One region of the Kitasatospora sp. NPDC088548 genome, then DNA from elsewhere that is predicted to be linked to it. Evidence: riboswitches for the same ligand, from Rfam matches in the RefSeq annotation. Region 1 holds a riboswitch; each other region holds the start of a gene.
The links. Region 1 has a riboswitch for cyclic di-AMP ahead of ACIP82_RS27595 (M23 family metallopeptidase). Riboswitches for the same ligand answer to the same signal wherever they lie in the genome.
Positions count from the first base shown of each region.

Region 2: another riboswitch for cyclic di-AMP. It lies ahead of ACIP82_RS26860 (transglycosylase family protein); the one in region 1 lies ahead of ACIP82_RS27595 (M23 family metallopeptidase).
Region 3: another riboswitch for cyclic di-AMP. It lies ahead of ACIP82_RS00075 (transglycosylase family protein); the one in region 1 lies ahead of ACIP82_RS27595 (M23 family metallopeptidase).
Region 4: another riboswitch for cyclic di-AMP. It lies ahead of ACIP82_RS05635 (peptidoglycan DD-metalloendopeptidase family protein); the one in region 1 lies ahead of ACIP82_RS27595 (M23 family metallopeptidase).

Region 1 covers NZ_JBIVMI010000025.1:23,508-28,251, reverse strand. Annotated here, with positions in the region: gene ACIP82_RS27610 (TetR/AcrR family transcriptional regulator) at 1-95, opposite strand, end outside; gene ACIP82_RS27605 (alpha/beta hydrolase) at 154-981, opposite strand; gene ACIP82_RS27600 (YiaA/YiaB family inner membrane protein) at 1,115-1,405, opposite strand; cyclic di-AMP (ydaO/yuaA leader) riboswitch at 1,651-1,809, shown strand; gene ACIP82_RS27595 (M23 family metallopeptidase) at 1,822-2,682, shown strand; gene ACIP82_RS27590 (hypothetical protein) at 2,748-3,623, opposite strand; gene ACIP82_RS27585 (GNAT family N-acetyltransferase) at 3,686-4,294, shown strand; gene ACIP82_RS27580 (sensor domain-containing protein) at 4,407-4,744, shown strand, end outside.
Region 2 covers NZ_JBIVMI010000024.1:7,045-11,788, forward strand. Annotated here, with positions in the region: gene eno (phosphopyruvate hydratase) at 1-1,180, opposite strand, end outside; gene ACIP82_RS26860 (transglycosylase family protein) at 1,425-2,312, opposite strand; cyclic di-AMP (ydaO/yuaA leader) riboswitch at 2,318-2,489, opposite strand; gene ACIP82_RS26865 (cytochrome P450) at 2,714-3,982, opposite strand; gene ACIP82_RS26870 (SDR family NAD(P)-dependent oxidoreductase) at 4,139-4,561, shown strand; gene ACIP82_RS26875 (MazG family protein) at 4,608-4,744, opposite strand, start outside.
Region 3 covers NZ_JBIVMI010000001.1:13,036-17,779, reverse strand. Annotated here, with positions in the region: gene ACIP82_RS00085 (LacI family DNA-binding transcriptional regulator) at 1-708, shown strand, start outside; gene ACIP82_RS00080 (hypothetical protein) at 767-967, opposite strand; gene ACIP82_RS00075 (transglycosylase family protein) at 1,153-2,436, opposite strand; cyclic di-AMP (ydaO/yuaA leader) riboswitch at 2,423-2,593, opposite strand; gene ACIP82_RS00070 (hypothetical protein) at 2,977-4,744, shown strand, end outside.
Region 4 covers NZ_JBIVMI010000003.1:35,971-40,714, reverse strand. Annotated here, with positions in the region: gene ACIP82_RS05640 (DUF2470 domain-containing protein) at 50-781, shown strand; gene ACIP82_RS05635 (peptidoglycan DD-metalloendopeptidase family protein) at 1,018-1,986, opposite strand; cyclic di-AMP (ydaO/yuaA leader) riboswitch at 1,990-2,148, opposite strand; gene ACIP82_RS05630 (MFS transporter) at 2,544-4,004, shown strand; gene purB (adenylosuccinate lyase) at 4,046-4,744, opposite strand, start outside.

The sequences.
Region 1 (4,744 bases):
ACGGCGGCCAGGGTGAGGGCCTCGGGGCCCTGCTCGTCGATGAGGGCGAGGGCGTGGCCGACGACCTGGTCGGGGGTCAGTCCTACTCGGGGCACGTGCGGTCTCCGGGGGTTCGTGGGGCGGGGCAGGGGCGTGCGGTGCGGGGGCCGGGGCTCAGGAGAGTTCGGCGAGGAAGGGCAGCAGCGCGTCGGCGGTGGCCTGCGGGTGGTCGGCCATCGGGTAGTGCCCGGCGCCCTCGATCATCACCTTGCGGGCCCCGAGCGCGGCCGTCTGCCGGTCGGCGACCAGCTCCGGGTTCGGGAAGTCGGGGTCCTTGGCGCCCATCACGACCAGCGCCGGGCACCGCACCGCGGCGGTCCAGCCGACCGGCGACGAGTCCCCGCGGAGCTGGCCCCGGACGGCGGTCCGGCGGCCGGGCGTGCGCAGCGCGGCGACCAGGCCGTCCACGTAGGCGTCGAAGTCGGCCGGCTTGGCGGTCGGGAACGCCATCTTGCGGTGGTAGAGGCCCCAGGAGGCGGGGACGTAGGTCAGCAGCGGGCCCATCAGGCCGAACACGGCGCGCTGCATCAGGTTCGGCGGCGGGTTCTCGACGAAGGCGTTCAGCAGGACGATCCCGGCGACCCGCTCGGGTGCGTCCCCGGCGGCCTTGACCACGGTGGCGCCGGTGTACGAGTTGCCGGCCAGCACGGCGCTCCGGATGCCGAGGTGGTCGAGCAGGGCGATGACGTCGGTGGCGACCGCGGCGGGCGAGTAGTCGTCCCAGGCGATCGAGGACTCGCCGAAGCCGCGCAGGTCCATGGTGATCACCCGGCGGCCGGCGGCCACCAGCAGCGGTCGCAGGTGCCGGTACGCGGCCCGGCTGTCGAGCATCCCGGGGAGCAGGACGACCGGGGTGCCGTCGCCCCGCCCGGTGTCGTCGAAGGCCAGCCGGCCGCCGGGGACGTCGAGGTACTGGGTGGTGGGGGTGGTGATGCCGGACATCGTGGGTCTCCTCGGGCCGCCGGGGCGTGTCATCGGCGGTGCTGCCGATAGCCATAAAGCTAAGGCTAATAGCCTTAGCCGTCAAGCTATCGATGTGCGACGGCTTCGGAGGTGCCCGTTCCGTGGTGCCCGCTCAGATCCCTTCCACCTTGAACGGGTCGTGCTCGCTGAGCAGCTTCTCCAGCCGGGCCTGGTCCACCCGGGTGACGATCTCGCTGGTCTCCTGCTTGTCCCGGACCACCTTGGCCAGGGTGAACGAGGAGGTGACGGTGTAGAGCAGGCCGAGTCCGAGGAAGGCCCTGGTCCACCCCCCGACCGGGAGGTAGGCGATCCCGATCGCGAGGGCGGCGGCGGACAGGGCGAAGGAGAGCACGGCCTGGACGTGGTACGCGGCCGTGGTGCGGGACTGCATCGGTGCGTTCATGGCGTCAGGATGGCGGCGCCCCGAGCGGACGCACATGAGTAGAACTACTCAAATGGGGGGTCGTTCGTTGACGTCCAATCACGTTCGGTAGTGTCAGTTGTCGTCAATCGTCCCAAAACGCCCATCGGGTCGCGTGGTGCCCGTGCTGTATCCGGTTGTCCCGAACGGATGGCTTGGAATCAGGGGCGCCTAGGATTAACGTTTGATAACGCAGCGCGGTTGTCAACGCCGTACCCAGACGGCACCGTGCGCCGTCGCCTAATCCCGACGACCCGCCCCCGGGCAGGTCAGGGAGCCGGGGAACCACGTTCCTTGGGGTGAATCGGCCGGGCCCAGGCCCAGCCGTAGGAGACCTTCCTGCTCCGAACCCGTCAGCTAACCCGGTAGGCGCGAAGGAAGGAAAGGAGCGCGCCTCCGTGGCGTCGACGTACTCTCCGGCACACCTGCCCGGCTCCGCCGCCGGCACCCAGCTGCTCGACCACCCGCGGCCCGCCGCCCACGAGGGCGGCTACGGCGGCCCCGCGGACGAGACCGGCCCGCAGCCCGCCGACGCCAACCGGCACCGGATGCCGCGCCAGGCCCGCGGCACCGCTCCACTGCTCGGCGTCACCGCCGTGGCCGCCACCCTCGGCGCCACCGGCTTCGCCTCCGCCACCCCGGCCGCCGCGCCGGCCATCGAGGCCCCGGACGAGACCCCGGTCGCCCTCTCCGCCGACCCCGGCCTCGCGCTCGCCGCCCGCATCCAGCAGCAGGCCGACAGCCAGCGCACCGCCGCCGAGGAGAACGCCCGCGTCCAGGCCGCCCAGGAGGCCGAGGCCAAGCGCGCCGCCCAGCAGGCGGAGGCCAAGCGGGCCGCCGAGGAGGCCGAGAGGGCCAAGCTCGCCGCCATCAACCTGCCGGTGCGCGACTACAACCTCTCCGCCCACTACGGCCAGAGCGCCTCCTACTGGGCCCACCTGCACACCGGCCTGGACTTCGCGGCCTCCACCGGTACCCCGGTCTACGCCGTCGGCCAGGGCACCATCACCTCGGCCGGCTGGTCCGGCTCGTACGGCTACCGGATCGTCGAGACGCTGCCCGACGGCACCGAGATCTGGTACTGCCACCTCTCCTCGATCATCAAGGGCACCGGCAAGGTCGTCCCCGGCCAGCAGATCGGCAAGGTCGGCGCCACCGGCAACGTCACCGGCCCGCACCTGCACCTGGAGGTCCGCCCCGGCGGCGGGGCCCCGGTCGACCCGGAGACCTGGTTCGAGCAGCGCGGCATCACCCCCTGACGCCCCGGAGGCGCCCCGGTCCGAGCAGCGGCCGGGGCACCTCCGCGTTCCAGGACCCGGAGGGCTCAGGCCCCGTCGGGCAGCCCGGCCAGGTACGCGTCGATCTCCTCCTGCCCCGGCTCCGGCGCCAGGTCCGGGAACTCCGCCACCAGCAGCCGCGGCAGCCCCGGCACCGTCCACCGGCCGGCCAGCTCCAGCGCCGCCTCGGCGGCCGCCTCCTCGAACGCCCCGAAGTCCCCGGTCAGCTCGTCCGGCATCGGCCGGCCGAGCGCGGTCAGCTCCGCCAGGTTGCGGTAGCTGCGCCGCATCAGGCCCTGCTCCAGCAGCCGCCGGGCGCCGTCGGTGGCCATCCCGACCGTGAGCACCCGGGCCGGGCCCCAGCCCTCACCGGCCGTCTCGTCCACCCAGCCGGCCGGCTCCAGCGCCGCGAACGCGGCCAGCCGGTCCTCCTCCGCCAGCTCCCGGAACCCCTCCAGCCAGGCCCGCACCGCCGCCTCGTCCGCGACGTCCACCCCGTAGGCGTGCAGCAGCAGCGTGTACAGCCGGGGCCAGGTCACCAGGTCCGCCCGCCGCAGCAGGCCGGCCGCCACCTCGCCCTGCCACTCGGCCTCCGCGTGCAGCCGCTCCTGCCGCTTGGCGTTCAGCCGCTTCGCCGCCCGCTGGCGGTCGATCAGCAGCCGCACCGCCTCGCCGTACGCCAGCGGATCCTCCTCCGGCGCGGGCTGGACGTACAGGTAGAGCCGCTCGACGAGCAACTGCTCCACGGCGTTCGAGGTCAGCTCCGGCCAGCCGTCGTGCATCCTGCCCTCGCCCAGCTCCAGCAGCGCCAGCACCGTCCGCAGCGGTTCCTCGGCCACCGGCGCGCGGCCCTCCGCCTCCGCCCAGGCGAGCAGTTCGGCGGCCTTGGTGCGCGGGGCGAGCCGCAGGTCTTCGTCTTCCATAGCCTCGACGGTAGCCGCTGGCCGCCCACCGGACGGACCGGGCCGGAGTAGGGTCGACGGACATGGTCCCCGTACGACTCACCGGCCCCCGGCTGGCCATTCGCGAGTTCCACCACACCCCGGGCGACATCGAGGCGCTGTACGCCGTCTTCGGCGACCCGGTCGCCACCCGCCACCTCCCCTTCGGACCGTACGACCGGGAGAGCTGTGCCGATCAGGTGGCGCAGTACCTGGAGGAGGCCCTGCGGGACGAACGCACGGTCTACCGGCTCGCCGTCACCCTGCGCGCGGACGGCACCGACTCCGCCGACCCCGCCGACGGGGGCGCCCCGATCGGCAGCGCCGCCCTCACCCTCGGGGAGCACCGCTCCGCAGTCCTCGGCTACGCGCTGCGCCCCGACACCTGGGGCCACGGCTACGCGGGCGAGATCACCGGGCTGCTCTGCGACCTCGCGTTCGGGACGCTCGGCGTGCACCGGCTGGCCGCCCGGGTCGACGTCGACAACACCGCCTCCAGCCGGGTGCTCACCCGGGCCGGGTTCCAGCTGGAGGGCCGGATCCGGCACGACCTCCACCTGCGGGACACCTGGTACGACTCCTTCCAGTACTCCCTGCTGGCGGACGAGTGGGCGGGGGCCGGGACCGGGGCGGGGCAGCGGGCGGGGGGTTAACCCCACCCCTTGTTCGGCGGGGGGCCGGATGTCCACCGGGCCCGCGCTTTGACAGGGTTGAGGAGTCAGCAGGACACGCCCCCACCACAGAACCGAGGACCGAGGCCCGGCCATGAGCAGCAGCCACAGCATGCAGCGCGGTGCGTACGACCGCGAGGACAGCCGCGACTCCCACGGTTCCGGCGACACCTACGGGACCTACGGCACCGACGAGGCCGACCCGAAGCACCGGCCCGCCCGGGCCCGCCGGACCGAGGAGCCGCCGTACGTCTGGCGGGCGCCGTTCTCCTCCTACACCTACAAGGAGATCGGCTTCACGCTCAGCGGACTGCCGGTCGCCATCGTGGGCTTCGCCTTCGCCGTCACGCTCTTCGCCCTGGGCCTGGGAACCTTCGTCACCGTCCTCGGCCTGCCGGTGCTGGCCGCGCTGACCAGCGGCGCCCGCGGCTT
Region 2 (4,744 bases), on a different contig from region 1:
CGGAGCGGGCCGGGGCGCCGGTCTTGATCTGGCCGCAGTTGGTGGCGACGGCCAGGTCGGCGATGGTGACGTCCTCGGTCTCACCGGAGCGGTGCGACATCATGCAGCGGTAGCCGTTGCGCTGGGCCAGCTCGACGGCGTCCAGGGTCTCGGTCAGCGAGCCGATCTGGTTCACCTTCACCAGCAGCGCGTTGGCGGTGGCGGTCTCGATGCCCTTGGCCAGGCGGACCGGGTTGGTGACGAACAGGTCGTCGCCGACCAGCTGGACCTTGTCGCCCAGCTTGACGGTCATGGCCTTCCAGCCGTCCCAGTCCGACTCGTCCAGCGGGTCCTCGATGGAGACCAGCGGGTAGGCGGCGACCAGCTCGGCGTAGTACTCGATGAGCTCGTTGGCCGAGAGCGCCTTGCCCTCGAACTGGTAGGCGCCGTCCTCGTGGAACTCGGAGGCGGCGACGTCCAGGGCGAGCGCGATGTCCTTGCCGGGCACGTAGCCGGCCTTCTGGATGGCCTCGACGATGAGGTCCAGGGCCTCGCGGTTGCTGTCCAGGTTCGGCGCGAAGCCGCCCTCGTCACCGAGGCCGGTGGACAGGCCGCGCTCCTTCAGCACGCCCTTGAGGGTGTGGTAGACCTCGACGCCCCAGCGGACGGCCTCGGAGAAGGACTCCGCGCCGATCGGGGCGATCATGAACTCCTGGATGTCGACGTTGGAGTCCGCGTGCGAGCCGCCGTTGAGGATGTTCATCATCGGGACCGGCAGGACGTGCGCGTTCGGGCCGCCCAGGTAGCGGAACAGCGGCAGGTCGCTGGCCTCGGCGGCGGCGTGCGCGACGGCCAGCGAGACGCCCAGGATGGCGTTGGCGCCGAGCGAGGACTTGTCCGGGGTGGCGTCCAGGTCGAGCATGGCCTGGTCGATCAGGCGCTGCTCGGTGGCGTCGTAGCCGACCAGCTCCGGGCCGATCTGCTCGATGACGGCCAGAACGGCCTTCTCCACGCCCTTGCCGAAGTAGCGGTTCTTGTCACCGTCGCGAAGCTCCAGCGCCTCGAAGGCGCCGGTCGAGGCACCCGACGGGACAGCGGCACGGCCGGTGCTGCCGTCGTCGAGGCCGACCTCGACCTCGACCGTGGGGTTCCCACGCGAGTCGAGAATCTCACGGGCTACGACGACATCGATGGACGGCACGAGGCATCTCCTAGCGGAAGCAGGGGTCCGGCTGACGGTGATGATGTCGGCGGGACAATTGCGGAGTCGTTACGACCAGAGCCTAACCGCACGGGCTCTCAGGGCCACGCTGACCTCGGTCCCGTCTCAGCGTGTGGCCTGCCTACCCACCGGTAGTTCACCTGGTTGCCCCATGGACGGGGCCGGAAGCGGGCGAAGGGGGCCGAATCCGGCCCCCTTCGCCCGCTGTCGCCCGGTGCGGGACTCAGCCGAGGGTGAGCACCTGGCCGGGGACGATCAGGTTCGGGTTGCCGCCGACGGTGCCGCGGTTGCCGTCGTACAGCGCCTGCCAGCCGCCGGAGACGCCCTGGGCGGCGGCGATGGTGGACAGCGTGTCGCCGGACTGGACGGTGTAGCCGTGACCGCTCTTCGGCGCGGCGGCCGGGGCGCTCTGGGCGGCCGCCGGGCGGAAGTCCTGGCTCGCGGCCTGGCCGGCGTACTGCTGGTAGACGCTCTGGTGGCTGGTCCAGTACCAGGCACCGTTGTTCTGGTACCAGTACACCTTCGCGTCGGCGTCCCAGCCGGCCTTGCCGGAGAAGCCCGGGGCCTGGGTGTTCTGCTGCGCGGGCTGGGCGGGCTTCGCGGCCGGCTGCGGGGCCTGCTGCTGGACGGGCTTCTGCGCGGGCTTCTGGGCCTGCTGCTGAACCGGCTTCGGCTGGGCCGGCTTCGGCGCGGCGGGCTTGGCGGCGGATGTGTCGACCGCGGCCGGGGCGCCGCCCTTGGTCAGGCCGGCCTTCTGGGAGCAGACCGGCCAGGCGCCCGGCCCCTGCGAGGCGAGGACCTTCTCCGCGACCGAGATCTGCTGGGCCTTGCTGGCCTGGTTGGCCTGCGCGGCGTACGCGTTGCCGCCGTACGCCTTCCAGGTGCTGGAGGTGAACTGCAGGCCGCCGTAGAAGCCGTTGCCCGTGTTGATGCTCCAGTTGCCGCCGCTCTCGCACTGGGCGACCGCGTCCCAGGTGGAGGCGGGGGCGGCCGAGGCACCGGAGGCGGTGAGGAGCGGCATCGCGAGTCCGACGCCGGCCACACCGGCGACGGCGATGGCCTTCTCGGCCTGGGTACGACGACGGTGACGGCCAGTTCCAACGAACAGCATGAAGATGTCCCTCTCCGCACGCCTGCGAGGTGAGCTGTCGGGTTCGGACCGGGAGGTGGCCCGGCCGCGTCACGCGGAACGTCTCGGCCCGCGCGGGCGGCTTCACCCCAAGCCGTGGGGGACGGCAACAAACCTGGTTCCCCCGCCCCTGCCCAAGGGTTCTGGTCGATTTCCCGTGACGCGGCGGGCAGGATTCGGCGTCCCGCGCACGAGGTCCGCAGCAGCGGACTCCAGGGAGGTTAGACAGATCATCACATCAATCACAAGCTCATATCGCCCACATCACACATAAATTACGGCCCGTGGTCATGCGCCTACCAACCGAGGTGCTATGTCCGGTTTAATGGTGATTCAGGCCACGTGGAGCGGGTCGACGGCACCCGACTGACGCGCCGGAAACCTCAGTCGACGGTCTCGGACGACGGCCTCTCCGGGGTGAATTCGACCGGCAGTTCACGAAGTCCACGCATGATCAGACCACCGCGCCACCGCAGATTCTCCGGGCTTTCGGCAAGCCGCAGATCGGGCAGCCGGGAGAGCAGCGTGGCCAGTGCGGCCCGGCCCTCCAACCGGGCCAGCGGGGCGCCGATGCAGTAGTGGATGCCGTGCCCGAAGCCGAGGTGCGGGTTGTCCGTCCGGGCCAGGTCGAGGGTGTTCTCGTCGGAGAACCGCGCCGGGTCCCGGTCCGCCGCCGCGAGCACCACCAGCACCGGGTCACCGACCGGGATGTCCACCCCGCCGATGGTCAGCGGGGTGGTGGCGAACCGCCAGGTGGCCAGCTCCACCGGGCCGTCGTAGCGCAGGAGTTCCTCGATGCCGGTCTCCAGCAGCGCGGTCTCGCCGCGGACGATCGAGTCCTGCAGCAGGGCCCGCTGGCCGGGGTTGCGCAGCAGCGCGTAGGTGCCGTTGCCGATCAGGTTGACGGTCGTCTCGAAGCCGGCGAAGAGCAGGATGAAGGCCATCGCCGCGGCCTCGTTCTCGGTCAGGTGCTCGCCGTGGTCACTGGCCCGGATCAGACCGGAGATCAGGTCGTCGCCGAGGTCGGCCCGCTTGCGGTGGATCAGCTCCAGCAGATACGCCCGCATCTTCCGTACCGCGCGCCCGACGCCACCGCGCTGACCGCCGCCGTGGCGGATCATCATGCCCGCCCAGTCCCGGAAGTCGTCCTGGTCCTCGGACGGCACGCCGAGCAGGTCGCAGATCGCGTAGATGGGCAGCGGGAAGGCGAACTCGTGGATCAGGTCCGCCGAGCCGCGCTCCGCGAAGCCGTCGATCAGCCGGTCGGTGAGCTGCTGCACCCGCGGCTCGAACTCGGCCACCCGGCGCGGCGTGAACGCCTTCGACACCAGCCGGCGCAGCCGGGTGTGGTCCGGCGGGTCGATGTTCAGCAGGTGCGTCATCAGATCGGCCTGCCGCTCCCCCGGAATGCCCACCCGGCCGGTGCGGTGCGCCTGCCCGCTGTGGTGGGCGGGGTTCTTGGAGAGCCTGCCGTCGGCGAGCGCCTGCCGGGCGTCCGCGTACCTGGTCACCAGCCAGGCCTCCACCCCGCTCGGCAGGGTGGTGCGGTGCACCGGCGCGTGCTCGCGCAGCCACGCGTACGCGGGGTACGGGTCGGCGGCGAACTCCCAGGTGAAAAGCGGCGGGCGGGCGGAATCGGGCTGAACTGGCATGGGACGACCGTATCCGGTGGGTAAGTCCGGCCCGGCAGGCGTGAGCCTGGTCACCTGAGGGGTAATCCCTGTTGCGGAGGGTCAGGACGTGCCTACGATCCTCCAACGAAAAAATGTGGGCGACGGTGCGGTGCCGTCCACTGGAAGGAGCGCACCATGCGGGTAGCCGGGGCAGTCGTGGTCATCGCCGTACTCGACGGCGGGTCGGGTGCCGACCTCGCCCGCCGCTTCACCTCCGCCGGCGCCTCCGGGGTGCTCGTCGCCGACCTGCGGGTCGGCATCGCCGAGGACCTCGCCGCCGAGCTCGACCGGCCGGGCTGCCCGGTCGTCGGCGTCTGCGGCGACATCCACCGCCCGAGCGACATCGCCGCCCTGGTCGACACCGCCGAGAAGCACCTCGGCCCGATCGACCTGTTCTGTGTGGCCGGTCCGGACGGCGAGCGGATCATCTCGCTCGCCGAGCTGCCCGACCACCTCGACCTGGAACGGCTCGCCGAGCTGCTCGCCCTGGTCGGCGAGGCGATCGGTGAGGTCGTCCCGCCGCAGCGCCGGCCGGTGGAGAGCGTCCAGCCCGTCTGACCCCTGCCGGGACTGCCCGGGCGGCCGGCCGCCCGGGCAGTCCCGGCTACTCGGGCTTCAGTCCCTCGGCCGCGCGCACCGCGTCCCGGTAGCCGCGCGCCGCCGCCCGCAGCGCGGCGTCCACGTCCACCCCCGCGTCGTGCGCCCGCTGCGCCACCGCGAGCAGCAGCCTGCCCGCCGACT
Region 3 (4,744 bases), on a different contig from region 1:
GAACTGGTCGAGATGCTGGTCGACCGGGGCGTGGCGGGCATCGTCTTCGTCTCCGGCCTGCACGCCGACACCACCGCCGACCACGACCGGTACGCCCGGCTGGCCGGCCGGCAGGTGCCGTTCGTGCTGATCAACGGCTACAGCGAGAAGATCGACGCGCCGTTCATCTCGCCGGACGACCGGGCCGCGATGTGGATGGCCGTCCAGCACCTGGCCGAACTCGGCCACGAACGGATCGGCCTGGCGGTCGGGCAGCGGCGGTACGTACCGGTGCTGCGCAAGATCGAGGGCTTCACGGCGGCCATGCGGGCGGTGCTCGGCAAGACCCAGGAGGAGGCCGAGGACCTCGTCCACCACACGCTGTTCAGCGTGGAGGGCGGGCACGCGGCGGCCGGCGCGCTGCTCGACAAGGGCTGCACGGCGATCGTCTGCGGCAGCGACATGATGGCGCTCGGCGCGATCCGCGCGGTGCGTCAGCGGGGCCTGGCCGTCCCGCAGGACGTCTCGGTGGTCGGCTTCGACGACTCGCCGCTGATCGCCTTCACCGAGCCGCCGCTCACCACCATCCGCCAGCCGGTCGAGGCGATGGCCACCGCCGCCGTCGACGCCCTGCTGGAGGAGGTCGGTGCGAACGCCGCCCAGCGCGGGGAGTTCATGTTCCAGCCGGAGCTGGTGATGCGCGGCTCCACCGGGGCCTGCCCGCGGTGAACCGGTGCCGGGGCCCCCGGGGAGCGAACGCTCCCCGGGGGCCCCGGCCGTGCCGCGCTCAGCCCTCCTGGACGGTGGGGCGCTCCTGGTTCACCCGCTGTCCGTCGGCGGCGTCGCCGGTCCGGGTCCCGGTGCGCCGGCCCCGGGCGAGGTGGTCGCGCGGGACCAGTTCGACGGCGTCCTGCGGGTTCGTGGTGCCGGAGAGCGTCATCGCGTCGATGGCGAGATCGGCGTCGAGCGTGACGGTGACCTGGGCCATGTGACTCCTCCTCGGGTACGGAGCAGCAGCATGCCCTGCCGGCGCCCGCGTTGACCACCGGTGGCCCCGCCGGTACCCGGCCGGTGCGCGACGGCCGGGGGAGACAGGCCGAGGCCCCCGGGGAGAGCGACCAGACTCTCCCCGGGGGCCTCGGGGTCGGGGGCGTGCCGGGCACGCCCGGCGGGTCAGACCCGGCCGGCGAAGTCCGGGGCCCAGTTGGCGACGGTCTGGGTCCGCACGCCCGAGCTCGGGTTGGCGGCCTCGACGTACTTCCCGCCGCCGATGTAGATCGCGACGTGGTAGACGCCGGAGTCCTTGCCGTTGTTGGACCAGAACAGCAGGTCGCCCGGGAGCAGGCTGTCCAGCGAGACGTGGGTGCTGGCGGCGGCCTGGTCGGCGGCGACGCGCGGGACGGAGACGCCCGCGGCGCGCAGCGCGGCCTGGGTCAGACCGGAGCAGTCCCAGCCGCCGTTGCCGGTGCCGCCGTAGATGTAGGCCTGACCGACCTTCGACTGGGCGAAGGAGACGGCGGCGGCCATGCTGCCGGTGGCGGTCTGCGCCGGGGCCTGGGTCTGCGCCGGGGCGGCGGGCTTGGCGACCGGCTTGGCGGCGGGCTTGGCGGCGGGGGCCTGCGCGGCCGGGGTCTGCGCGGCCGGGGTCTGGGCCGGGGTCTGCGCGGCCGGCTTGCCGGTGGAGGCGCCGGTGGCGCCCTGGCCGGACTGCTGGGCCTGGCCGCCCTTGCCCAGGGCGAGCTGCTGGCCCGGGTAGATGACGTGCGGACCCTGGGTCAGGGTGCCGCGGTTCAGCTCGTACAGCCGCTCCCAGCCGCCCTGGACGTTGTTCTTGTCGGCGATGGAGGAGAGCCAGTCGCCCGCGATGACGGTGTAGTCGGTCGGCTGGGCCTGGCTGCCGCCCTTGGCCTGGGCGGAGTCGGCGGGGGCCTGGCTCTTCGCCGGGGCCGGGGTCTGCGCGGGGGCCTGCGGGGCGGGCTTCGGCGCGGGGGTGGCGGCCGGGGCAGCCGGCTTGGTGGCGGCCGGCTTGGTGGCGGCCGAGGTGTCGACGGCGGCCGGGGTGCCGCCCTTGGTCAGGCCGGCCTGGACGGAGCAGACGGGCCAGGCGCCGGGGCCCTGCGAGGCGAGGACCTTCTCGGCGACCGCGATCTGCTGGTCCTTGGTGGCCTGGTGGGCCTGCGGGGCGTACGCGGTACCGCCGAAGGCGGCCCAGGTGCTGGAGGTGAACTGCAGGCCGCCGTAGAAGCCGTTGCCGGTGTTGATGGCCCAGTTGCCACCGCTCTCGCACTGGGCGACCTTGTCCCAGGTGGCGACCGGGGCGGCGGAGGCGGTGCCGGTGGTGAGGCACGGGACGGTCAGGCCGACACCCGCGACGCCGACGGCGGCGATCAGGCGGCGGGCGCGACGGGGCAGACTGGTGCCGTTGACGGGCAGCATGAAGACGCGATCCTCTCCCACGCCTGCGAGGTGAGCTGTCGGATTCGGGCTGGAGTTGCCCGGCCGCGCCTTGGCGCGGCTTCACCCCTAGCCCTGAACCGGTTTCGGGAACCGGTCCGGGGCGACTTACCTGTGGGTCCCCCGCTCCTGCCGTGGTGCGTTTCTGCGCTGCCAGCACAACCGACGGCAGGACTCGGCGTTGCGGATGGGCTGGGTTCGTGTAGCCACGAACGGGGAGCACGTTAAGCAGACTCCCGTTCAAACCGCAAACATGTGTGATGTCCGTCACGGTTTACGGGTGAGGGGTTGATTGGCTGTCCACCATGATCAGAAATGACCGATTTTCGGCAACGCCCCTGCGGCCGGACCCAACTGCCTGTGCTTCAGGACGTCAGTACCGACGCGGCCGTCCGGCGGGAGGGCTGCGCGGTGATGGCCAAGGACGAGGACCCGCGTGCCGGGCGCCCGACCGTCAGGCCTCGGGGGGTGCACCGCCGGGCAAAACGCCGCAGAGTGGACATATCGCCCGAACGGCCCCGAACTCCCGTACGCCGCCGGACGATGCGGCGCTGGCCGGCGGTCGGCACGGTGTTCGCCGCGGTCGGCGGCGAGGAGATCCTGCGGCGCTCGCTGACCGGGCGGACGCAGCCCGTCGCGGCCACCGGCATGCCCGGTATGCCCGTGGCCCCGGACGGCCCCACCGACGCCGCCGCGGCCCCCGCCGAGGGCGCGGGCATGGACCACCGGCCCGCCGGGCCGCCGCCCGTCGGCACCTCCGGGGCCGGGCCCGCCGCCGCACCGACCGTCGACCTGGCCGGCCGCCGCTGGTCCGACCCGGCCGGCTGGGGCGGTGCGGTACCCGGCCCGCGGAGCGCCGTCCGGATCGCCGACCGGGTGCTCCTCGACACCGATGCCACCGTGGGCTCGCTGCTGGTCGAGCCGACCGGCGCACTCACCTTCGCCGCCGACCGCACCCTCACCCTCGCCTCGGACGGCAACGTCGAGATCCGCGGCACCCTGGCACTCGCCCCCGAGGGCGCCGCCGTGCACACCGTCCGCTTCCCGTCCGTGGACGAGCGGCGCTTCCAGGGCGACGGCGCCAAGGTGGTCGACACCGACACCGACACCGACACCGACACCGGGCTCTGGGTGACCGGCGCCGGCTACCTGCGGCTGGACGGCGCGGCCAAGACCGCCTGGGTCCGCGCCGACCGCGAGCTGCGGGCCGGTGACACCTCCATCGGCCTGGCCGCCGAGCCCACCGGCTGGCTGCCCGGCGACGAACTGGCCGTCACCCCGACCGGCCCGCCCGACGCCGAGGACTTCTCCGCCCGCTACGACCTGGTCACCGTCCGGTCCGTCAGCGGATCCACCGTCACCCTGGACTCCCCGCTGAAGTACGCCCACCCCCGGGTGACCGCCGGAGGGGGCGTCACCGTCGGCGCCGAACTGCTCAACGTGACCTGCGGCGTCCGGGTCGAGGGCACCGCGAAGGGCCGCGCGCACGTCCACGTCACCGGCTCCCGGCCCGCCGACGTACGGCACGCCGCACTGCGCTGGGTGGGTCCGCGCGCCGACACCGAGGAGACCTGGAAGGGCCAGGACGGCACCGTCCCCGTCACCGCGCCCGTGCTCGGCCGGTACGGGCTGCACTTCCACATGCTCGGCGACACCACCCGGGGCACCGTCGTCGAGGGCGTGGTGGTCCGCGACGCGGGCAGCCACGCCTTCGTGCCGCACGCCAGCCACGGCATCACCTTCCGCAGCTGCGTCAGCCACGACACCTGGGAGGACGCCGCCTGGTGGGACGGCCCGCCGGACACCCGTACCCCGCAGCGCCCGTCCGACGACATCGTCCACGAGTCCTGCGTGGCCTCCCGCACCCGGCTCGAACCCAACCCGCGCGCCTACCGCCTGACGGGGTTCAACCTCGGCGCGGGCACCGGCGGCCGGGCGGTGGACTGCGTGGCCGTCGGCGTCCAGGGCTCCACCGGCGCCTCCGGCCACGAGTGGCCGGAGAACAGCGAGGGGGTGTGGACCTTCCAGCGCTGCCTGGCCCACAACAACCTGCAGGACGGCACCTTCGTCTGGCTGAACGCCCGGCATCACCATGTGGTCACCGAGTTCGCGGCCTACCACAACGGCGGCCGGGGCATCGAACACGGCGCCTACCTCAACGACTTCGACTACACCGCGAGCGTGCTGTACGGCAACGCCGCCGGGGGAGTGGCCCCGCACGCGCTCGGCCGGGACAAGGGCAGCCTCTTCGACGGGCTGCTGATCGACGCCGCCGGGCACGAACTCGCCGGGGAGGCCGTCACGTTCAGCC
Region 4 (4,744 bases), on a different contig from region 1:
CCCCTCGGCACGATTAGGTTAGGCTCACCTAACTTACTGGAGGTCAGCCATGAGCCCCGTGGACACCACGGCACCCGAGGCGCCGGAGGCGCCCGAACCCACCGCCGCCGAACGGGTCTGCAGTCTGCTCACCGCCACCTCCTCCGTGGTGATCCGCGCCTGCGGCGAGCACCATGAGCTGGACACCCCGATCGCGGTACAGGGCTCCCGGCTGCGCCTCCACGCCCCCCTCGACGCGCCGCTCACCCTCGCCGCCACCCGCGCGCAGGACGGGCTCGCCGTCGTCCTGGACCTCACCGACATCGCCCCGGTCGCCGTCCGCGACCGCGTCCGCGGCCGGCTGTCCCTGGCCGGCCGGCTCCACCTGGCCCACCTCGCCGACGACGGGCTCGGCGTCCACCTGCGCCTGGACGTCGCACACGCCGTCCTCTCCACCCCGTACGGCACCACCGCGCTGACCGGCGCCGACCTCGCCCTCGCCGGGCCCGACCCGCTCGCCCGCTACGAGGCCGGCCTGCTCACCCACCTCGCCGACGACCACCCGGACGCGCTCGCCGTGCTCACCCGCCTGCTCGACCCGGACCTGCTCGCCGAGCGGCCCGGGATCCGCCCGCTGGCCCTCGACCGGTACGGCCTGGTGCTGCGCCTGGACCACCCGCACGGCCACCGCGACGTCCGTCTGGTCTTCCCCGAACCCGCCCGGGACGCGGACGAGTTCGGCCACCGGGTACACCAGCTGCTGACCGCCGCGCACCGCGCGCTGCCCGCCCACCGGATCTGAACCAGGCCACCGGTCAACGTGGCTGACCAGACGTCAACTTCCCTTGGCGTCACGTAAAACCAAAACGGCCGGCCCGGCTCGCGAGAGGATTTCTCGCGAGCCGGGCCGGCCGACTGGGCGTGTCCCGCGCCCAGGGCGCCACTGTCGGTGCGGCGATCACCCGGTCGAGCGGTCACCCGACATGACCATCCCGAGTGGCCGTACGCCCCGCACCCAGCGGTGGTTCTGATGCCCGATCAGATGGCGACGCCGTGCGCCCGCAGGTAGGCGATCGGGTTGACGTCCGTGCCGTACCCCGCACCGGTGCGGATCTCGAAGTGCAGGTGCGGGCCGGTCACGTTGCCGGTCGCGCCCGAAAGGCCGATCTGCTGGCCGGCGGTGACGGTCTGGCCGATCCTGACGCCGATCGAGGACAGGTGCGCGTACTGGGCGTACTTGCCGTCGGCGAGCTTGATCTCGACCTCGTTGCCGTAGGCGCCGCCGTTGCCGGCCTTCACCACGGTGCCGCCCGCGACGGCGCGCAGCGGGGTGCCGGTGGAGACGACGAAGTCGGCGCCGGTGTGGTGGCCGGAGGACCACATCGAGCCGGCCACGCCGTAGGCGGTGCCGAGCTTCGGGCTGGCGACCGGGGAGACGTAGCTGGCGACGCCGGCCACGGTAACCGGGGCCGGGGTGGCGGGCTTGGCGACCTCGATCTTGGTCTGGACTGGGGTCTGCGGGGCGGGCTTGACCGGCTTGGCGGTCTGAACCGGCTTCGGCGCGGCGGCCGGAGCGGCCGGAGCAACCGGGGCGGCCGGCTTGGCGGCCTCGGCCGGAGCGGCGGCCTTGGCGCCGAGCGCGAGCTTCTGGCCCGGGAAGATCAGGTTCGGGTTGGCACCGACGACCGAGCGGTTCTGCTCGTACAGCGCCTGCCAGCCACCCTCGACCTGCTTGGCGTCGGCGATCTTCGACAGGGTGTCCCCGCCGACGACCTGGTAGCTCTGCTCGACCGGCGCGGCTGCCGGGGCGGCCTGCTGCGGGGCGGCGGCCGGGGCGGCGTCGGCGGTCGAGGAGTTGCTCTGCTGGGGCTTCGCGGCCGGCGCGGTGTGGGCCTGGGCGCTGATCGCGGTCACCAGCGGAAGGGCGAAAGCGGCGCCGGTGACGGCGGTGGCGATACCGATGCGGGCGGCGCGGGGCAGGGCGATACGACGAGCCTGTGCGGGCATGGAAGATTTCCTCTCCGACGCCTACGAGGTGAGCTGTCGGGTTCGGGCTGGAGTTGCCCGGCCGCAATGCGGCTTCACCCCAAGCCGGACCGTGAATTCCGGTCCGGCGACTTACCTTTGGGTCCCCCGCTCCTGCCGTACAGAGTTCAGTTCGCACCACCGGGCAGCGGCAGGACTAGGCGTTCCACCCGGTGGCCGCCCGGGCCGTGGCCGGGCGGTCGCTGAACTAAAACCCATCCGTACGGGCTAAGCAATGTCGATCACGTGAAGTCACCACAAAGCCCCGAGGCGTCGTGACACTCCGAATGATCGGCTGCACAGTACGCACACAATCCATTGACCTGGAGCGACCGCCCGGCGACACTCCGCCGATATCCGCGTCAGTACGCATGCGATCACCTACGGAATGCCATTCGCCGACACACCCCCCGGTGACCCTTGTCACGTCGGCCCGCGGGGCGCACGATCGGGCGGTGGCCACCTCCGAGGCCGGCACCCTGCGCCTGGGCACCGCGCAGGGTCGCTGGGTACTACTGGCGACGGTGCTCGGCTCCAGCATGGCGATGCTCGACGGCACCGTGGTGAACGTCGCCCTGCCCCGGATCGGCGCCGATCTGGGCGCCCCCCTCGCCGCCCTGCAATGGACGCTCAACGCCTATCTGCTGACCCTGGCCGGGCTGATCCTGCTCGGCGGCGCGCTCGGCGACCGCTACGGCCGCCGCCGGGTGTTCCTGATCGGCGTGGTCTGGTTCGCGGTCGCCTCGGCGGCCTGCGCCGCCGCGCCCACCATCGGCGTGCTGGTCATCGCCCGCGCCGTGCAGGGCATCGGCGGCGCCCTGCTCACCCCCGGCTCACTGGCGATGCTCCAGGCCGTCTTCCACCCGGACGACCGCTCGGCGGCGGTCGGCCTCTGGTCCGGCCTCGGCGGGGTGTCGGCCGCGGTCGGGCCGTTCCTCGGCGGCTGGCTGGTGGACGGCCCCGGCTGGCGGTGGATCTTCCTGCTGAACGTCCCGCTCGCCGTCCTGGTGGTCGCGGTGGCGGCCCGGCACGTGCCGGAGAGCCGGGACGAGAGTGCGACCGGCCGGTTCGACGTCCTCGGCGCACTGCTCGCCGCCCTGACCCTGGGCGCGATCACCTACGCGCTGACGGCGGCCGGTGGAGGGGTGTCCGCGTCCGTCTGGGTGACCGGCGTGGCCGGCCTGCTGCTGGGGGCGGCCTTCGTCTCGGTGGAGCGCCGCAGCCCGGAGCCGATGCTGCCGCTCGGCCTCTTCTCCTCCCGGCTGTTCACCGCGGTGAACCTGGTCACCCTCTGCGTGTACGCGGCCTTCAGCGGAGTGTTCTTCCTCCTGGTGGTGCAGTTGCAGACGGTCTCCGGGTTCTCCCCGCTGGTCTCCGGGCTGTCCCTGATCCCGGTCACCGTCCTGATGCTGGCCCTGTCGGCACGCGCCGGGCGGCTCGGCAAGCGGATCGGCCCGCGGCTGCCGCTCACCGTGGGTCCGCTGCTCTGCGCGGGCGGTGTGCTGCTGATGCTGCGGATCGGCCCCGGCGCCTCGTACTGGGCGGACGTGCTGCCCGCCGTCACCGTGCTGGGCTGCGGGATGGTGCTGCTGGTCGCGCCGCTGACCGCCACGGTGCTGGCGGCGGTGGAGGTCCGGCACGCGGGCATCGCCAGCGGTGTCAACAACGCCGCCGCCCGGGCCGCCGGCCTGCTCGCGGTCGCCGCCCTGCCCGCCCTGGCCGGTCTCAGCGGCGAGGCCTACCGGGTGCCCGCCTCGGTGGACTCGGCCTTCCACACCGCGATGCTGATCTGCGCCGGGCTGCTGGTCGCCGGCGCGCTGGTGGCCGTCACCACCGTCCGGGGCAATGTGCTGGCCCCCGAGGACCACCGCCCGGTGGCCGAGCCGGACTGCCAGTGGTCCTGCGGCACCAACGCCCCGCCGCTCGACCCGGGCCACGTCGACGCCGGAACGGCCGAGGGCCCCGCCACCGGAACGGCGGCAGGGCCCTCGGCGAACTGACGGCACACCGGCGCAGGCGCGGCGTCAGTGCAGACGGGGCGTCAGAGGATGTCGCCCGGCGCGTACTTGGCGGCCTCCGGGTACGCGGCCGCGACGGCCTCGACCCGGCGGACCACCTCGGCGACCTGGGCGCCGGCCGCACCGGTGAAGGAGAGCCGGTCGGCGAGCAGCGCGTCCAGGGCGGCCCGGTCCAGCGGGATCCGCTCGTCGGCGGCCAGCCGGTCCAGCAGCTCGTTCTCCCGGGCGCCGGCCCGCATCGCCAGCGCGGAGGCGACGGCGTGCTCCTTGATGACCTCGTGCCCGGTCTCCCGGCCGACGCCCGCCCGCACCGCACCCATCAGCACCTTGGTGGTGGCCAGGAACGGCAGGTAGCGGTCCAGCTCGGCCTCGATCACGGCCGGGAAGGCGCCGAACTCGTCGAGGACGGTCAGGAAGGTCTCCAGCAGGCCGTCGAAGGCGAAGAAGGCGTCCGGCAGCGCGACCCGGCGGACCACCGAGCAGGAGACGTCGCCCTCGTTCCACTGGTCGCCGCCCAGCTCGGCGGTCATCGAGGCGTAGCCGCGCAGGATGACGGCCAGGCCGTTGACGCGCTCGCAGGAGCGGGTGTTCATCTTGTGCGGCATCGCGGAGGAGCCGACCTGGCCCTCCTTGAAGCCCTCGGTGACCAGCTCGTGGCCGGCCATCAGACGGATGGTCTTGGCCAGGCTGGAGGGCGCGGCGGAGAGCTGGACGAGGGCGGT